Regions from separate parts of the Pseudarthrobacter sp. TE3704 genome, predicted to be linked through region 2. Evidence: predicted binding sites of a transcription regulator. Region 2 holds the regulator's gene; each other region holds the start of a gene.

Region 1 (5,630 bases), on a different contig from region 2:
CCGGTCTTTGTGCGGGTTACACAGAGGCTGCAGCTCAGTGGCTGTGGCCTGCGTGCTCGTCTTCCTCAGCGGGCTTTTCCACAACCAGGGTCTCGGTGGTGAGAACCAGGGCAGCGATGGAGGCTGCGTTGCGGAGGGCTGCACGGGTGACCTTGACGGGGTCGATGACGCCGGCAGCGATCAGGTCCTCGTACTCGCCCGACTTGGCGTTGAAGCCGTTGTTGGTTTCGAGTTCGGCAACCTTGGCGGTGATGACGTAGCCGTCGAAGCCTGCGTTCTGGGCGATCCAGCGCAGCGGCTGGACCAGCGCGCGGCGGACGATGCCCACTGCAGCGGCGGCGTCGCCTTCGAGTGCCTTGACGGCCGGGTCCTCGTCGAGGGCCTTCAGCGCGTGGATCAGGGCGGAACCGCCACCGGCCACGATGCCCTCTTCGAGGGCGGCGCGGGTGGAGGAAACAGCATCTTCGATGCGGTGCTTCTTTTCCTTCAGCTCAACCTCGGTGGCTGCGCCAACCTTGATGACACCGATGCCGCCGGCCAGCTTGGCCAGGCGCTCCTGGAGCTTTTCGCGGTCCCAGTCGGAGTCGGTGCGGGTCAGCTCGGCACGGAGCTGGGCAACGCGTGCAGCAACGTCCTCGGCAGCGCCGGCGCCGTCCACGATGGTGGTGTTGTCCTTGGTGACCGTGATGCGGCGGGCGGTACCCAGCACCTCAAGGCCAACGGAGTCCAGGCTCAGGCCCAGTTCCGGGGAAACAACCTGCGCACCGGTGAGGGTGGCGATGTCCTGCAGCATGGCCTTGCGGCGGTCGCCGAAGCCCGGAGCCTTGACGGCCACCACGTTGAGGGTGCCGCGGATGCGGTTGACGATCAGCGTGGACAGGGCCTCGCCGTCGACGTCCTCGGCGATGATGAACAGCGGCTTGGAGCTCTGCAGCGCCTTCTCCAGCAGCGGCAGGAATTCCTGGATCGAGGAGATCTTGCCCTGGTTGATCAGGATGAGGGCGTCCTCGAGGACTGCTTCCTGGCGTTCCGCGTCGGTGACGAAGTACGGGGACAGGTAGCCCTTGTCGAACTGCATGCCCTCGGTGAGGACCAGTTCGGTCTGCGTGGTGGAGGATTCCTCGATGGTGATCACACCATCCTTGCCCACCTTACCGAAGGCCTCGGCCAGGAGCTCGCCGATCTCATCGCTCTGCGCCGAGATGGCCGCAACGTTGGCAACCTGGGTGCCTTCAACGGGACGGGCATTCTCCAGCAGGCGTGCAGCGACGGCTTCGACGGAAACCTCGATGCCGCGCTTGATCTGGCCGGGAGCAGCGCCGGCAGCTACGTTGCGCAGGCCTTCCTTGACCAGCGCCTGGGCCAGGACCGTGGCGGTGGTGGTGCCGTCGCCGGCAACATCGTTGGTCTTGGTGGCTACTTCCTTGGCCAGCTGTGCGCCAAGGTTTTCGTACGGGTCGTCCAGCTCGACTTCGCGGGCGATGGTGACGCCGTCGTTCGTGATGGTGGGCGCGCCCCACTTCTTGTCCAGGACAACGTTGCGGCCGCGGGGGCCGAGCGTCACCTTGACGGTGTTGGCGAGCTTGTCGATGCCGGCTTCAAGAGACCGGCGGGCAGCGTCGTTAAACGCAAGCTGCTTTGCCATGGTTTTGTCCTTTCAAGACAGAACCCCGCGCAGCTGACCAGCAGAGAGCATGACCAGCGGCACGGGGATCCGGAGAGTTACTTTACGACGATCGCCAGGACGTCGCGGGCGGACAGCACGAGGTACTCGGTGCCGCCGGTCTTGACTTCGGTTCCGCCGTACTTGGAGTAGATGACGACGTCGCCGACGGCTACGTCGACAGGAACGCGGTTGCCATCCTCAAAGCGGCCGGGGCCAACTGCAACAACTTCGCCTTCCTGCGGCTTCTCCTGTGCGGAGTCCGGGATGACCAGGCCGGAAGCCGTGGTCTGCTCGGCTTCGAGCGGGCGGACAACAATACGATCCTCAAGAGGCTTAATAGAGACCGACACTCGGACCTCTCCTTTTCGTCAGCAAATTCGTGGACTGGAAAGCTTTCCGCCCTGGCTGGCAAACCGTCGTCGCGGTGCCGGCAGCAGCCTGGCTGGCAGCTCTTCATGTGTTAGCACCCTCCTAGGGAGAGTGCTAATGAAGACTCTATGTGCGGGTTAGCACTCGGTCAAGGCGAGTGCCAGCGTTTCGTCATCCGCGTACACGGCGGCGTGTACATTGAAGCGGTGCGAGCCGCTGTATACCTGATCCTTGCGAACCTGTTCTGGGCCGGAAACTTCGTGGTGGGCCAAGCCGCGATGCAGACCATGGAGCCGTTGCAGCTGACCTTCTGGCGTTGGGCCCTGGCCGCGGTGCCGCTGCTCCTGCTGGCGCAGGCCGTTGACCGGCCGGACTGGCGCGCCGTGCTGCGCCGCTGGCCGGTACTGCTGCTGCTGAGCGCTCTGGGCATGAGCGGCTACACCCTGCTGCTGTACAGCGCACTGCAGCACACGTCGGCCCTGAACGCTTCCCTGGTGACGGCGGCCAACCCCGCCTTGATCATGGTGCTGGCCGTGGTCCTGCTCAAGGACCGGCCGCGCCCGGCGAGCTGGCTGGGCATCGCGCTGGGCCTGGCCGGCGTGCTGATGGTTTTGACAGGCGGCGACGTGGCCCGCCTGCTGACCTTTTCCATCAACACCGGAGAGCTGCTGATTGTGGCAGCCATCACCGTCTGGGGTTTCTACACGATCGTCGCCAGGCGGCTTGCCCTCCCCGCCATTACCGCAACGGCCGTGCAGGTGGCAATGGCGGCCGTGGTCCTGGCACCCATCGCGGCAGCAACCGGGGCCGGACTGCCGTCCACTCCGGCCGAAGGCTGGTCCCTGGCGTTCATCGCCCTGTTCCCCTCGCTGGGCTCCTACCTGCTGTGGAACCTGGCACTCAAGCGGACCTCTGCGGCCAATGCCGGCAACTACCTGAACCTGATTGCCGTCTTCACCGCCATCATCACCGTGCTGCTGGGCCAGCCCATCACCACGGCGCAGGTGTTGGGCGGGCTCCTGGTGATATCAGGGGTCCTGCTGACCAGCGCCGGCCAGCGGCCTCAGCGTCCCAGGTCGTCGAAGTCCACGTCCTCGCCGCCGTCGGAATCCCGCATCCCCTGATTCCTGCCGCGGTAGAGCACCACGGCCGCAACGGCGGCAGCGAGCAGGGACGCCACCAGGAACACGATGCTTCCCGCCCGTGCACCGGCATACAACCCGCGGATGTCGCTGGCTTCCTGGGTGTCGTCCTGAATGTCGTTGCCCCCCACGGAATAGACGGTGGCGTTGAAGGTATCCAGGAAGAAAATGATCACCAGCAGCGCGATGCACACCACTGCCACCAGAGAAGCCCCAATGAGGGCGGGACGGGCATACCTGGCGGGGCCCCGGTCCGTGGGTTGCTGTTCTCCGGACTGCTGGGGGCCTGCGCTGTCTTCCATGCTTTCAACACTATCGGCATAGCGCCGGGCCCTCCTCCACTAGGCTGGAACCCATGCCCCACGCTCCCCAGGACCAGATCGCACCGCTGCTCACCCCGGAAGGCTGGGAGCTGCTGGCGTCCCTGGGTCCCTACCAGGAGGACTCCTCCTTCGAGCTCAATTCGGCCCTCCGGAAGGCCGGCCACTCCCCAGACCTGGTCTCCGCCGTCCTGACCCAGTCCAGGCTCCGCACCAAGGCCGAAGCAAAATTTGGGGAGTTTTCCCGGCAGATGCTCTTCACACAGGCAGGCCTGGAACAGGCCACCCGCCTGAACGTGGCGGCCCGGCATGCGCAGCGGTTCGCCGGCGCGGGGGTCAGCCATGTGGCGGACCTGGGCTGCGGGCTGGGTGCTGATTCGCTCGCCCTGGCGTCCCTTGACGTGACCGTCACCGCCGTCGAAATGGATGAGACCACGGCCGCCTGCGCCACCGTGAACCTCATCCCGTTCCCGAACGCCACGGTGGTCCATGCGGACGCCACCGCGGTTCCGCTGGACGGCATCGACGGCGTCTGGCTGGACCCCGCCCGCCGGGTCACCTCCACGTCAGGCACCAAGCGCATCTGGGATCCTGAAGCCTTTTCGCCTCCGCTGTCCTTCGTCGAAGCCCTGGCCGCGTCCGGCAAGGCCGTGGGGGTGAAGATGGGGCCCGGCATGCCGCATGACTCCGTCCCGCACAACTGCGAGGCACAGTGGGTCTCGGTGGCCGGCGACGTCACCGAGGTGGCATTGTGGTTCAACGCCGTGCGGCGGCCCGGAGTCCGCCGCGCAGCCCTGGTGCTTGGGCCCAGCGGCGCCGCCGAGCTGACCAGCGGCGAGGACTTCGGGGCCGGGCCGGAAGCACCGGTGGGTCCCGTGGAAGGCTACCTGTACGAACCCGACGGCGCGGTCATCCGCGCAGGGCTCGTGGCCGACGTCGCGCTTGAGCTCGGTGGCCACCTGGTGGATGAGCACATCGCCTACATCTGCGCCCCCGCCCTTGTGGACACCCCGTTCGCGCGGGCATACGAGGTGCTGGACGTGATGCCGTACAACGTCAAGGCGCTCAAGGCGTGGGTGAAGGCCGAAGGCATCACGGTGCTGGACATCAAGAAACGCGGCACCGCCGTCACTCCCGAGGAACTCCGGAAGCAGCTCCTGCCCGGCGGGAAAAACCCTGCGAAAAAGGGTGGCACCAAAACCGCCACCCTGGTCCTCACCCGCATCGGGGAAGACAGAGTGGCCATCGTGGTGGGACCCGTTACTGCGGTTTAAGGCCGTTACTGCGCCCGCATGAACTCCTCGGCCGCGCGCACCTGCTCAGGGCTTGGCCGCACTCCGGTGTACAGGACGAACTGTTCCAGCGCCTGGATGGTGGCCACCTCCGCACCGGTGATCACCGGCTTTCCGGCGGCGCGGGCGGCCCGGATCAGCGGGGTTTCGGCGGGCAGTGCCACCACGTCGAAAACGAGCCGCGCGGCGTCAATGGCCTCGGCCGGGAAGGACAGCGCGTCCGCTTCCGTCCCGCCGGCCATCCCCACGGGGGTGACGTTGATGATCACGTCCGCCGTGCCGCCGTCGAGCGCTGCACGCCACTGGAACCCGTACTGCCCGGCAAGCGCCCGCCCTGTCGCTTCGTTCCGCGCGATCACCGTGACGTCGGTGAACCCGGCATCCCGCAGCGCCGCCACGGTGGCCTTGGCCATGCCGCCCGCACCCTGGACCAGGACCGAGTAGCCGGTAGGCACCGAGTTGGTGGCGAGCAGCTGTTCGATGGCGGTGTAGTCCGTGTTGTACGCCTTGAGGTGGCCGTCGGTGTTGACGATGGTGTTCACGGAATCGATGGCCTTGGCGGAGGGGTCCATCTCATCCACCAGCGCGATGACGTCTTCCTTGTAGGGCATGGAGATGGCGCACCCGCGGATGCCCAGCCCGCGGACTCCGGCGATGGCCTGCTCCAGGTTGGTGGGGGCAAACGCCTTGTAGATCCAGTTGAGCTCCAGCTGTTCGTACAGGTGGTTGTGGAACCTGGTCCCGTTGTTGCTGGGACGGGCCGAGAGCGAGATGCAGAGGGTCATGTCTTTATTCAGAATGGGCACCCGACCATTAAACCCGCACTCCCCCAACTGGGTAG
Region 2 (5,630 bases):
CGCCTGGCCCAGGGCCTGTCCCCGGCCGCGGGCAGGGAAACCTTGGACCTGGAAACCCGGAACATCGAGCGCGTCATGCTCGAAGCCCGCCTTCAGGCCGGGCTTGAGGTGGCCGCCCTGAGCGCCGTGGGTCGGCATGAGATTGCCGGGCTGATTGCCGACGGCCTGGTGGACCCGGCCGCGGCGTTCCGGGGGAAACTGGTCCTCACCCTCAAGGGACGCCTGCTGGCTGACGCCGTGGTCCGCCGCATCCTTCCCGAGTAATCCGCTAAACCAACACGGGTCACTCCCGGCCCAAAAGCGCGTGGTTGTTGGGCAGGGAGTGACCCCGTGTTGCGGTTACTTGATCCAGCGAAGGTTGTACGGGTAGCGGTGCGGCTGGCCGCGGTTGACGTGGATCCCGGCGGCCACGGAGAAGCAGGTGAGGGCGATCCAGATGAGGGTCGCGATCACGGCAAAAATGTTGCCGATTACGGGGATGAAAACCAGGATATTGGCCACCACGGCCGCGATGGTGGGCGGGAGGCTGAAGTTGAGGGCTTCCTTGGACTCCTGGGCGGTGAACGGGCCCCGGTCCCTGAAAATGAGGAAGATCAGCAGCGCAGGAACGCAGCCGAGGATCCCGCCAAAGTGCGCCAGCGTGGCCCACTGCCGGTCCTCGCCCGCCGTCAGGGGCAGCGCATTCGCCGGGACGCCGTGGTATTCCGAGCGGCCCGCGCCGCCCTGGCTGTCCCTGTGATCACGTGCGTTTTCTGACACAGTCTGTTCCTTCGAGAGTGCAAATGGTGCGGATGCCGGTGGTTGGGTGCGGTGCCTGCCCCTTTTTCGCAGGCACCGCAGTACCAAGAATACTGGCTATCCGGGTGCTGGCTGCCCAATCAAGGAACAGTGAGGAAGTCGATCACTTCCTCAACCCGCCCCAGCAGGGATGCTTCCAGGTCTGCATAGCTGCGGACAGCCCCCAACAGCTTCTGCCATCCCAGCCCGATGTCTTCCTTCGTGGCGTGGGGCCAGCCGAAAGCGGCCAGGATCCCGGTCTTCCAGTCCTGCCCCCGTGGCACAACGGGCCACTTCTCGATGCCGAGGACAGCGGGCCGGATGGCCTGCCACACGTCCACGTAGGGATGGCCCACGATGAGCACGTTCCCCGCCGCGCCGGGAGACGCCATGACGGCATCAGCGATGCGCGACTCCTTGGAGTCCGGCACAAGGTGGTCCACGAGCACGCCCAGGCGCCGTCCCGGTCCGGGCCGGAAGTCGGCCACTGCGCCGGCCAGGTCGTCAATGCCGTGCAGGGGTTCGACGACGATGCCCTCCACCCGAAGGTCGTCTCCCCACACTTTTTCCACCAGTTCGGCGTCGTGCTTTCCCTCCACCCAGATGCGGCTTGCCTTGGCTACCTGTGCGCGATGGCCGGCAACCCGCACCGAGCCGGAGGCTGTCCTTCCGGCGGCGGGGCCGGCCGTGGCCGGACGGGGTGCTGGGGGCATGAGGCGGATTGCGCGGCCTTCGAGGAGGAAGCCGAAACCCAGCCGGAAGGTCCGTGACTTCCCGCGGCGGTCCTCGAGGACCACCACGTGCATCCCACCGGACTTTTCCACCCGGGTGACGGCGCCGACCCAACCGGACTGGACGTCCTCCAGCACCATGCCGCGCTCAACGGGCACTTCGGGCAATTGGGTCCGGACGGGCGCGGACATGTCCCGGGGCCCCCAGTTCTGGTAATCCATGGATCGACTCCGCCTAGCGCTAGATCAGTGCCACCGGAATTTCGCCCGGAGCGGTACCAATGCTAACAACGGCCCGGGGCATAATAGACTGTTAGCACTTAGGCATGTCGAGTGCTAACCCTGGTGGTGGCACGGTGCGGGCGGCACGGCCGCCCTGACCCTGGATGGAGGTGGAGTGTGAGCGAGCCACGCAAGCTGGAAGTACTGCGGGCCATCGTGGAGGACTACGTCCACTCCCGCGAGCCGGTGGGATCCAAGGCCCTGGTCGAGAGGCATCATCTCGGCGTCTCCAGTGCGACAATCCGCAACGATATGGCGGCGCTGGAGGACGAGGGCCTGATCACCGCCCCGCACACCAGCGCGGGCCGGATTCCCACCGACAAGGGCTACCGTCTGTTCGTCGACCAGATTTCGGCCGTCAAACCCCTGTCGCAGGCCGAGCGCCGGGCCATCCAGTCGTTGCTCGAGGGCTCGGACGACCTCGACGATGTCCTGGACCGGACGGTCCGCCTGCTGTCGCAGCTCACCAACCAGGTGGCGGTGGTCCAGTATCCGCACCTGAGCCGTGCCCTGATCCGGCACATCGAATTCGTCCTGCTTGCTCCCCGCAAGGTGCTGGTGGTGCTGATCGCGAACAGCGGCAAAGTGGAACAGCGGGTCATCGACGTCGGGCAGGACATGGGGGACGACGCCCTGGCCGCCTTGCGGACCCGGTTCCTGGGTTCCCTTTCAGGAACGCCGCTCGGCCAGCTGGCCCAGTCACTTCCGGCCGTGGTGTCGGCCGTCAGTCCCAGCCAGAGGCCGGCCGCTCAGGCGTTGGCCCACGGGCTGGAGGTGCTGGCGCACAGCAGCCGTGAGGACCGGATGGTGATGGCGGGAACGGCGAACCTTGCACGGTCCAACGTCGATTTCCCGCTCAGCATCGGCCCCGTCCTGGAAGCCCTTGAGGAGCAGGTGGTCATGCTGCGGCTCTTGAGCGAGATGGCGCAGGACCACCGCGGCGTGGCCGTCAGCATCGGCCGCGAGAACCCCTACGACGGCCTTTCAGAGGCGTCTGTCGTGGCCACGGGATATGGCCCGGACAGCACGGCCAAGATTGGCGTGCTGGGGCCGACGCGCATGGACTATCCCACCACCATGGCCGCCGTCAGGGCTGTTGCCCGTTACCTTTCCCGGATCCTGGGACCCTGACCGGCGGTCCCGGCGCTTAGGCCGCCGGAACCACGGGCAGGGCACCCCGCATGCAGGCAGTACAACAAGGAAGAGATACGAACTTTGAGCAGCCACTATGACGTCCTTGGAGTCTCACCGGAGGCCACCGGCGAAGAAATCAAGAAGGCCTACCGAAAACTGGCCCGGACCCTGCACCCGGACGTTAACCCGGGTGAGGACGCCGCAGACCGCTTCAAGGCAGTAACCCACGCGTACGAGGTCCTTTCCGACCCCCAAAAGCGGCGCGTCTATGACACCACCGGCAACGAAAACGGTACGGACAACGGATTCGGCGGCGGCAGCTACGCCGGCCAGGGCTTCGCGTTCCAGGACATCTTTGACACGTTCTTTGGCGCCGGCGGCTCCACCGGGCCTGCCTCCCGTGTCCGCCGCGGCCAGGACGCCCTCATCAGTGTCCGGATCGACCTCCGCGATGCGGTGTTCGGCGTCAACAAGAAACTCGAAGTGGACACCGCGGTCACCTGCCCCACCTGCGAGGGATCATGCTGCCGGCCCGGCACCCACCCCGAACGGTGTGACATCTGCGGAGGCAGCGGCCAGGTCCAGCGGGCCGTTCGCTCCATCCTGGGCCAGGTCATGACGGCTGCGCCCTGCGGCAGCTGCGAAGGCTTCGGCACCGTCATCAAGGACCCCTGCAACGAATGCAGCGGCCAGGGACGGATCCGGAGCCGCCGGTCCCTGACCATCAAGGTTCCCGCCGGCGTGGCCACCGGCACCCGGATCCAGCTCTCGGGCCAGGGCGAGGCCGGGCCCGCCGGCGGACCCTCCGGTGACCTTTACGTGGAAATCCGCGTCAACAACGACGCCACCTACGTCCGCGACGGAGACGACCTCCACGCCACGCTGAACATCCCCATGACAGCCGCAGCGCTGGGTACAGAGGTAAGCCTTGAGACCTTCGACGGGACCCAGGAAATCGACGTCAAGCCCGGAACGCAGTCCGGTGAGATCATCACCCTCCGCGGCCTCGGCGTTACCCACCTGCGCGGCTACGGCCGCGGCGACCTGAAGGTGCACCTGCAGGTTGAGACCCCCGCAAAGCTGGATGCCGCCCAGGAGGACCTGCTGCGGCAGCTCGCCAAGATGCGCGGCGAGCAGATCACCGAGGGCAAACTCGCTGCCAGCGGCGGCATGTTCGCCAAACTCCGGGACCGCCTCGGTAACCTGTAGCGGTGAGCAACCCCGTCTTCTTCACTCCCGCCGGGTCCCTGGACGGCGTCGCGCCCGCAACACGGTTCATCCTGGAAGGAGCCGAAGCCAGGCACGCTGTTGCGGTTAAACGGCTGTCACCCGGTGAAGCTGTGGACATCGTGGACGGTGCCGGCACACGGATGAGCGGACGCGTCACCGCGGCTTCTTCCGCGGCTCTGGAGGTCGAGTGCACGTCGGTGGCTGTCGAAGACCGCCCCGATGTCCGGCTGGTCCTGGTCCAGGCGCTTGCGAAGGGCGACCGGGACGAGTTGGCCATCGAAACGGCGACAGAGCTCGGAATCGACGCCGTCATTCCCTGGCAGTCCGAGCGTTCCATCGTGCGCTGGAAAGGTGACCGGGCCGCTAAAGCCCATGCCAAATGGCAGTCTGTCGTGAGCGCGGCGGCCAAGCAGGCGCGCCGGGCCTGGGTTCCCGAGGTCCGGCCCGCCGTCGACACAGCCGCCCTGTCCGGGGTGGTGGAAGCGGCCGGCCTGGCGGTCATCCTTCATGAGGACGCCGTGCGGCCACTTCGAAACGTCCTCGAAGCATGGGATGGCGCGGGGGGAGCGGTGCCCCGGGAAGTCCTCCTGATCGTGGGGCCGGAAGGCGGCATCAGCCCCCGGGAAGTCACGAAACTCTGTGACAAGGGCGCCGTGACAGCACTCCTGGGCCACCACGTCCTGCGCTCATCAACGGCCGGGCCTGCCGCCGTCGTCCTTGCCAGCGACATCCTGGGCCGCTGGAAGGCTACCGCACCTTAAAGGCCCGGGTGTCCTCGTACTGGTCCGGCTGGTCGCCCGTGCCCGCCTGGGACACCCGCAGCTCGTAGTCACCTGGCGGCAGGTTTAACGCCAGGGTGAACACCCCGGCCTGTCCCTGTTCAGCAGACGCGGTGGTCTCGCCCGTGAGGAACGGCTCCTTGGCGCCGTTGTCCCTGGACTGGAGGATCTGCCAGCGGAGCTTGCCGCCTGCCGTTGTGCTGCGCCCGGTGATCTTGACGCTGCCGCCGCCCACTTCCACGTTTTCCTGGGGGCCAATAATCCAGACGGGCGCAACAAGGCCCGCGGTCCGCGTCATCAGGGCTCCCAGCTGGATGTGGTCAAAGGCCACGTAGTCCGTATGTCCGTCCACCAGGATCCGCACCCGGATCTGCTGCCCCGAGTCGATCAGTCCTGAGCTGGCAGCCGCGGCCGTCGCCGTATACACCAGCTGCTGGATGGCCCGGGCAGCCATGTCGGCGTCGAGGTTGCTGTTGAACGCATCCTCGGACACATCAACAGTGATGACGTCCTTGCCCGAAATCGACGTGGCGAGCTGGCCCGGGTTCTGCCACGGGGTAAAAAAATCAGGGTCGAGGGGTTTGTCGGACATCATGGCCCGCAATGCCCGGGTCACCGGATTTTCCTGGTCAGGGACATCCCGGAATTCCCGGTAAAGGAAAACGCCGCTGTCGCTGCGGCCGATCCAGTACACCGG
Region 3 (5,630 bases), on a different contig from region 2:
GAGGCCGCGGTCAGCGCTGCGCAGGTCAGCGGGAGGACAGGCGAGCCAAGCCCGAAGGGCAACAGCACTCCGGAGACAAGCGCCGTCAGCAGGGACAGAAACCCGACGAGAGCCAGGGCGGTACGGCCATAGCGGATGTGGAAATGGCCCGAAGGTGCGGAGCTGCCAGCATTGGAAGCCGGTCCGGCGCTCTTCCTGGTTTCCATTGCTTTCTCCTGCTGGGCGGCGATTTTCAGTACCAAACCGGCTGGTGGTTCGGGTCTTTCGTCGGCTGGTGCGTCTGCCGGAAAGTCACCGGCGGGCTGGAACTGGTGCCGGCGGTTCCGGAGGACGTACGGGGCAACCCACACAATCCAGAGCACGACGGCAACCACAAGGATCACTGAGCTGCTAAGGGGGAAGTCCACACTCAAAACCGTATGAGCATCACATGGTATGGCGCCGCATTAGCTTCGGTGTGTCGCGGCCCGGCTCGCAAATGAGTGGATTTATGACGGGCGGGACGCCAGCCACCGGCGGAGCAGGCCGTCCGGAACTTCCTCGGACGTCAGTGCGAAGGACCGGTGATCAGCCCAGTCGCCGTTGATGTGCAGGTAGCGGGGACGGTACCCCTCGTCCCGGAAACCCAGCTTCTCCACCACCCGCAGGCTGGGCCCGTTTTCCGGCCGGATATTGATTTCCATCCGGTGCAGTCCGAGCGTCTGGAAACAGTGGTCGGTGACGAGCGCCACCGCAGTCGGGGCGATGCCCCGCCCGGCTTTCGCCTGGTCCACCCAGTACCCCAGGGTCGCCATCATGGCTGATCCCCACACGATGGACGAGACGGTCAGCTGGCCGATGATGGCCGGGTTCCTGCTGCCTGGCACGCGCTCGGTAATGACGAACGGCAGCGCAGTGGCCTGGGCCGCCTGCGCGTTCAGGGAGCGCACCATCTGCCGGTAGTCCGGCAGGCCTCCCCGCGGGTCCGGGTTGGACGCTTCCCACGGCGCCAGCCACTCCGTGTTGCGGGAACGGACTTCAGTCCACTCTTTTTTGTCCCGGTACCGGATGGGGCGCAGGACCAGGTCGCCACATTCCAGGGTTACGGGCCAGATAGGGCCAAGGCGCATGGTGCTACTTGGAAAGGCCGCTGATGAAGCCCGGCAGCCACTCCCGCAGGCCAGGGCCCAGATCGTCACTGTCGATGGCGAGCTGGACGCACGCTTTCAGGTAGCTCAGCTTGTCGCCTGTATCGTACCGGCGCCCGCGGAACACCACGCCGTAGACGCCGTGGCCTTCACCGTCACCGGTGGCCAGTTCCTGCAGCGCGTCCGTCAGCTGGATCTCGCCGCCACGCCCCGGACCGGTGCGCTCAAGGACTTCGAAGACGGCCTGGTGCAGCACGTAACGGCCAATCACGGCCAGGTTGGACGGTGCTTCGTCGGGGGTGGGCTTCTCCACCAGGCGGTTGATCCGCACGTACCCTTCGCCGTCGATCTCCTGGATATCAGCGCAGCCGTAGGCGCTGATCTGTGAGGGTTCCACTTCGATAAGCGCCACGACGGAGCCCCCGGTTTTGGCCTGCACGTCGATCATGGTGCTGAGCAGTTCATCCCGGGCATCGATGAGGTCGTCGCCCAAAAGGACGGCGAATGCCTCGTCGCCAACATGCTGCTTGGCGCGAAGCACTGCGTGGCCCAGGCCATTGGGGTCGCCCTGGCGCACATAGTGGATGTCACCGAGGTTGCTGGCCGCCTGAATGGACGCGAGCTTTTCGTTGTCACCCTTGTCCGCCAGCGTGGACTCCAGTGCGGGGACGCGGTCAAAGTGGTCCTCCAGCGCCCTCTTGTTCCGTCCCGTGATCATCAGGACATCGTTGAGACCCACGTGGACGGCTTCCTCAACCACGTATTGGATGGCAGGCTTGTCCACTACGGGAAGCATTTCCTTGGGCATGGCCTTGGTGGCAGGAAGGAACCTGGTACCCAGCCCGGCAGCGGGGATGACGGCTTTGCGAACTCTCGGGTTACTGGTACTCACCGGACTAATCTAACGTCAGCGTCAAGCATTCAGTAATCAAAGGACGGGCCGCCACCTGCCTGGGGGCGCCACGGAAACCGCCGAACGGCGGGCAAGGGAGGACATGCACCATGCCGGAAAAGACGAACACGAGGCACGCCTTCGACGCTGCCGCCAAGGACGGCATCCGCACAGAGCACCGGCGGCGGAGGGCAACACTGACTCCCGCCGGCCTGGAGGCCGCCGGGGCTGCCCTCGCCGTCCATGGTGCTGCGTGGGCTGAATCCCTGTCCGGCGGGAAGCCGGCCACGTTCTGCGTGTACCTGGGCATCGGCGTGGAACCGCCCACCCTTCCCCTGATCACCGCCCTGCACGGTAACGGCCACAAGGTCCTGCTTCCCGTCTGCGAACCCGGCAGGGAACTCAGCTGGGTTTTCTGGAGCCCGGAAGCTGCGTTTGAGCGCAGCAAGTATGCGCCCATCCTGGAACCTGCCGGGCCCCGGCACGGACCCGACGTGGCGGGCGAAGCGGCGGCACTGTTCATCCCGGCAACCGCGGTGGATCTTGAAGGCAACAGGGTGGGCCAGGGCGGCGGCTACTATGACAAGTTCCTTGGTCACCTTGCGACCGCCGGGAAGGAAATTCCGCTCGCCGCTGTTATCTACGACGATGAACTGCTTCCGGCCGGGCACATTCCCGCTGAAGAGTTCGACCGTCCCGTACCCGCCGTGCTGGCACCGTCCGGGCTCAGGTCGCTCGCCAGCGGAGTGTAAGCCCAGGTGGCGGGGGCGCCGGAGGATGATAGAATTAGCACTCAGGCCCTGCGACTGCTAATGGATTACCAGGTGGCAGCACGGGACCTCTCGTTTGCCCAAGAGGAGGAGCACCAGTGCCAACATATGCTTACGCCTGCAAGGATTGCGGCCATGCCTTCGATATTGTCCAGTCTTTCTCGGACAGCTCATTGACGTCGTGCCCCGAGTGCGAGGGCACCCTGCGCAAGAAGTTCAACAGCGTGGGCGTCGTGTTCAAGGGCTCGGGCTTTTACCGCACCGACTCCCGCGATTCCAAGGGCAGCACGGTGTCGGCAGCTCCCGCGGCGCCTGCGTCCACCGCACCCGCTCCCGCAGCTGCCCCCGCGGCCTCCGTTCCGGCGGCTGCCGCCAGCTGATTCAGCGTCCGCCATGTCGACGGCGGCCCCGCGCCTTGTGACTGGACGTCCCCTTCGGACGTTGTCCACATAGGCGCGGGGCCGCTGTCGTTTGCTTTCCCGGCGCCCTTAGCGTGGGGTCATGCCTGCACATCCGCTTCGCGCCCGCCGGGACACCCCCGGGTTCCTCCACCGCAACCGGAGGCCCCGTTCGTCCGGCCGTTCCGGGACCAGCCGCCCGGCTGCGAGACTCGCTGGATGGCTGAGCCGCAACCGGCGCCTTGCCGTCGCACTGCTTCTGTGCGCGGCGGCAGCACTCACGGTCCACCAGCTGACTCCGGCACCGGTTTACACCGTGACCGCACTGGCTGCCGCCCGGGACCTGCCTGCCGGGTCAGCCATGGCGGCGGCAGACCTTGCTGAAGTACAGGTGCCGCCGGGCATGCTGGCGGACGGGTTCCTCCGCGACCAGGCCGAGGCGGCCGGGAAACAACTGGCAGCTCCGCTGCGCAAGGGCCAGTTGCTGACGGATGCCCAGCTGGTGGGTCCCGGCCTGCTGACGGGCAGCGCGCCGGGCTCAGCAGCCGTTCCCTTGAGGATGGCCGATCCCTCGTCCATCCAGCTGGTGTCCCCCGGCCAGCTGGTCAACGTGGTGCTGACAGCAGCGAACGGCTTCGACCAGCAGGAACCTTCGGAAGTCCTTGCATCCGGTGTGCCGGTGCTGTGGACGTCCACAAAGGGCGGCCAGGGCGGGCAGGGCGGGCAGTGGCTCGGAACCCAGGAGACCGACGGCCTGATTGTGGTGGCCGCCGATGCAGCACAGGCAGCCCGGCTCGCCGGGGCGTCAACCCAGGGCAAACTGTTTTTCGTCCTGGTGGGACCTCCCTGACCGGCCGCATAAACCCGCTCCAGAGCTACCGCTCGGCGTCAGCCCCAGTGCGGCGGCTTCTGTTCCTTCAGCCAGGCATCGTGGTCATCCTCGCGGTCGCCCCAGGCGCGGGGATCGTCTTCCGACGCCGTCCTGGGCAGGATTCCTTCGGTACCACCCTGCGCGGACCCGGGAGCCGGAGCAGCCGCGGTGTCAGCCGATGCCGGCCCGCCGTCGGCAGCGCTGTTGTTCTTCTCTTCACTGGCCATGTGGCCCGCCTCCTTGCTGCTGCCCGTTCCGCCCTGCACCGTTTCACCCTGCACCGGCTCACCCTCGCCGGGCTCAACCCCGGCGTGCCCGCCGCCAGGCTGCCCAACCTGGACGTCGCCCGTGTCGCCGGCCCGGCGTCCCGAAGCCGGGCGGGTGGAATGCCTTACATACGAAACCGGGGCGGGCTGGGCGGCGTCAATATCATTGAGCGCCTGATCAACGTCGTCGTCAAGGAAACCGACAGACGCCGGCCGCGATGGAAGCGCCATCTTTTCCAGGCCCAGGTACCCTGCGATGCGGTCTGCGCAGGCTGACGGATCGGTGAACACCTCAATGGTCCACAGCGGCATGTACCGCCAGCCCAGGCGCTCCAGCAGCTGCGGCCGCAGCCGGCTCCGCTCCCGGACACTCATGGTGCGGTACTGTTCGGTGCCGTCGGACTCAATGGCCACCGGCCACGGGAGGTCGGCGTCGTCCTGGCCCATGGTGTTAAGTGGATCAGCGGCTGCCACCACATCAATGGCGCCGTCGTACTGGTGCCACACCCGTGCACCGCGTGCACGCAGGCGGTCCCCCAGATCCGCAACCAGCGGGTCTGCGCCAAGGGCCTGCTCGCTGGCGGCGGCGCGCGATGCGGGAGTGCCGAGATCGGTGTTTCCCGAGATCTCCCGGTTTAGGAGCGCGTACAGGTCCACGGCTCCGTGCGTCAGCCGGGTGTGGTCCAAGTCCTCCGGACGGAAGCACGTCAGGACATGCATGGAGCGCCGGGCACGGGTCATGGCCAAGGCAAACTTTTCGCGACCACCCTCGGCCGAGAGCGGCCCGAAGCTGTGCAGGGCACGCCCGTGCGGGGTCCGGCCAAAGCCCGGCGAGAAAATGACATGGTCCCGCACCAGGCCCTGCGCCCGTTCCAGGTCGACGACCCGGAAGGACTCGGGGCCGGCGCCGAAGAATCCCGCGAGGCCCGGATGGTTGGGCAGCTGAAGGCGGATGGACTCACCGATCCGGGCGGCGTGCCGCAGGCTGGCAGTCACCACGGCGAGGGAGGTACGCGGCCGCAGCCGTGCGTGTTCGAAGACCAGCTCCACAACACGGTTGACTTCTGCAACCACGGACTCGACGCCTTCGTGGTCTGCACTGGGCAGCCCTGTTCCGTCCGGCAGGTATTCCACCAGCAGGGACCGGTCCAGCCCTGTGGCGGACTGGCCCTCCGGCAACCGGCGCAGGCCGCCGTCGTAAAAGTTCTTGCTCAGCTGCAGGACCAGGTCCTCGTCCACCGCGCGGTAGACGAAGTTCAGCCGCCACACCGGCAGCACGGCCGACAGGGCAGTGAACGCGCTCTCA

Evidence for each region. Region 2 encodes HrcA, which represses chaperone genes, less so after heat shock. Its sites were predicted from a motif close to TTNGCACTCGNNNNNNNCGAGTGCNAA; they were not measured.
Region 1: groES (co-chaperone GroES) is a predicted target of HrcA. The motif match lies at 2,173-2,199, and genes of this name have one in related genera.
Region 3: ACZ9BC_RS11940 (FmdB family zinc ribbon protein) is a predicted target of HrcA. The motif match lies at 2,806-2,832, and genes of this name have one in related genera.

Annotation. Positions count from the first base shown of each region.
Region 1 covers NZ_JBWCCJ010000004.1:211,967-217,596, forward strand. The annotation lists gene groL (chaperonin GroEL) at 35-1,645, opposite strand; gene groES (co-chaperone GroES) at 1,723-2,016, opposite strand; gene ACZ9BC_RS12065 (DMT family transporter) at 2,242-3,159, shown strand; gene ACZ9BC_RS12070 (hypothetical protein) at 3,099-3,479, opposite strand; gene ACZ9BC_RS12075 (THUMP-like domain-containing protein) at 3,533-4,771, shown strand; gene ACZ9BC_RS12080 (shikimate 5-dehydrogenase) at 4,777-5,595, opposite strand.
Region 2 covers NZ_JBWCCJ010000002.1:343,722-349,351, reverse strand. The annotation lists gene hemW (radical SAM family heme chaperone HemW) at 1-264, shown strand, start outside; gene ACZ9BC_RS05585 (DUF4870 domain-containing protein) at 340-759, opposite strand; gene ACZ9BC_RS05580 (DUF3097 domain-containing protein) at 879-1,730, opposite strand; gene hrcA (heat-inducible transcriptional repressor HrcA) at 1,908-2,921, shown strand; gene dnaJ (molecular chaperone DnaJ) at 3,006-4,133, shown strand; gene ACZ9BC_RS05565 (16S rRNA (uracil(1498)-N(3))-methyltransferase) at 4,136-4,915, shown strand; gene ACZ9BC_RS05560 (GerMN domain-containing protein) at 4,902-5,630, opposite strand, start outside.
Region 3 covers NZ_JBWCCJ010000004.1:181,389-187,018, forward strand. The annotation lists gene ACZ9BC_RS11920 (hypothetical protein) at 1-407, opposite strand, end outside; gene ACZ9BC_RS11925 (GNAT family N-acetyltransferase) at 489-1,109, opposite strand; gene galU (UTP--glucose-1-phosphate uridylyltransferase GalU) at 1,114-2,019, opposite strand; gene ACZ9BC_RS11935 (5-formyltetrahydrofolate cyclo-ligase) at 2,130-2,771, shown strand; gene ACZ9BC_RS11940 (FmdB family zinc ribbon protein) at 2,888-3,169, shown strand; gene ACZ9BC_RS11945 (RcpC/CpaB family pilus assembly protein) at 3,291-4,037, shown strand; gene ACZ9BC_RS11950 (AAA family ATPase) at 4,076-5,630, opposite strand, start outside.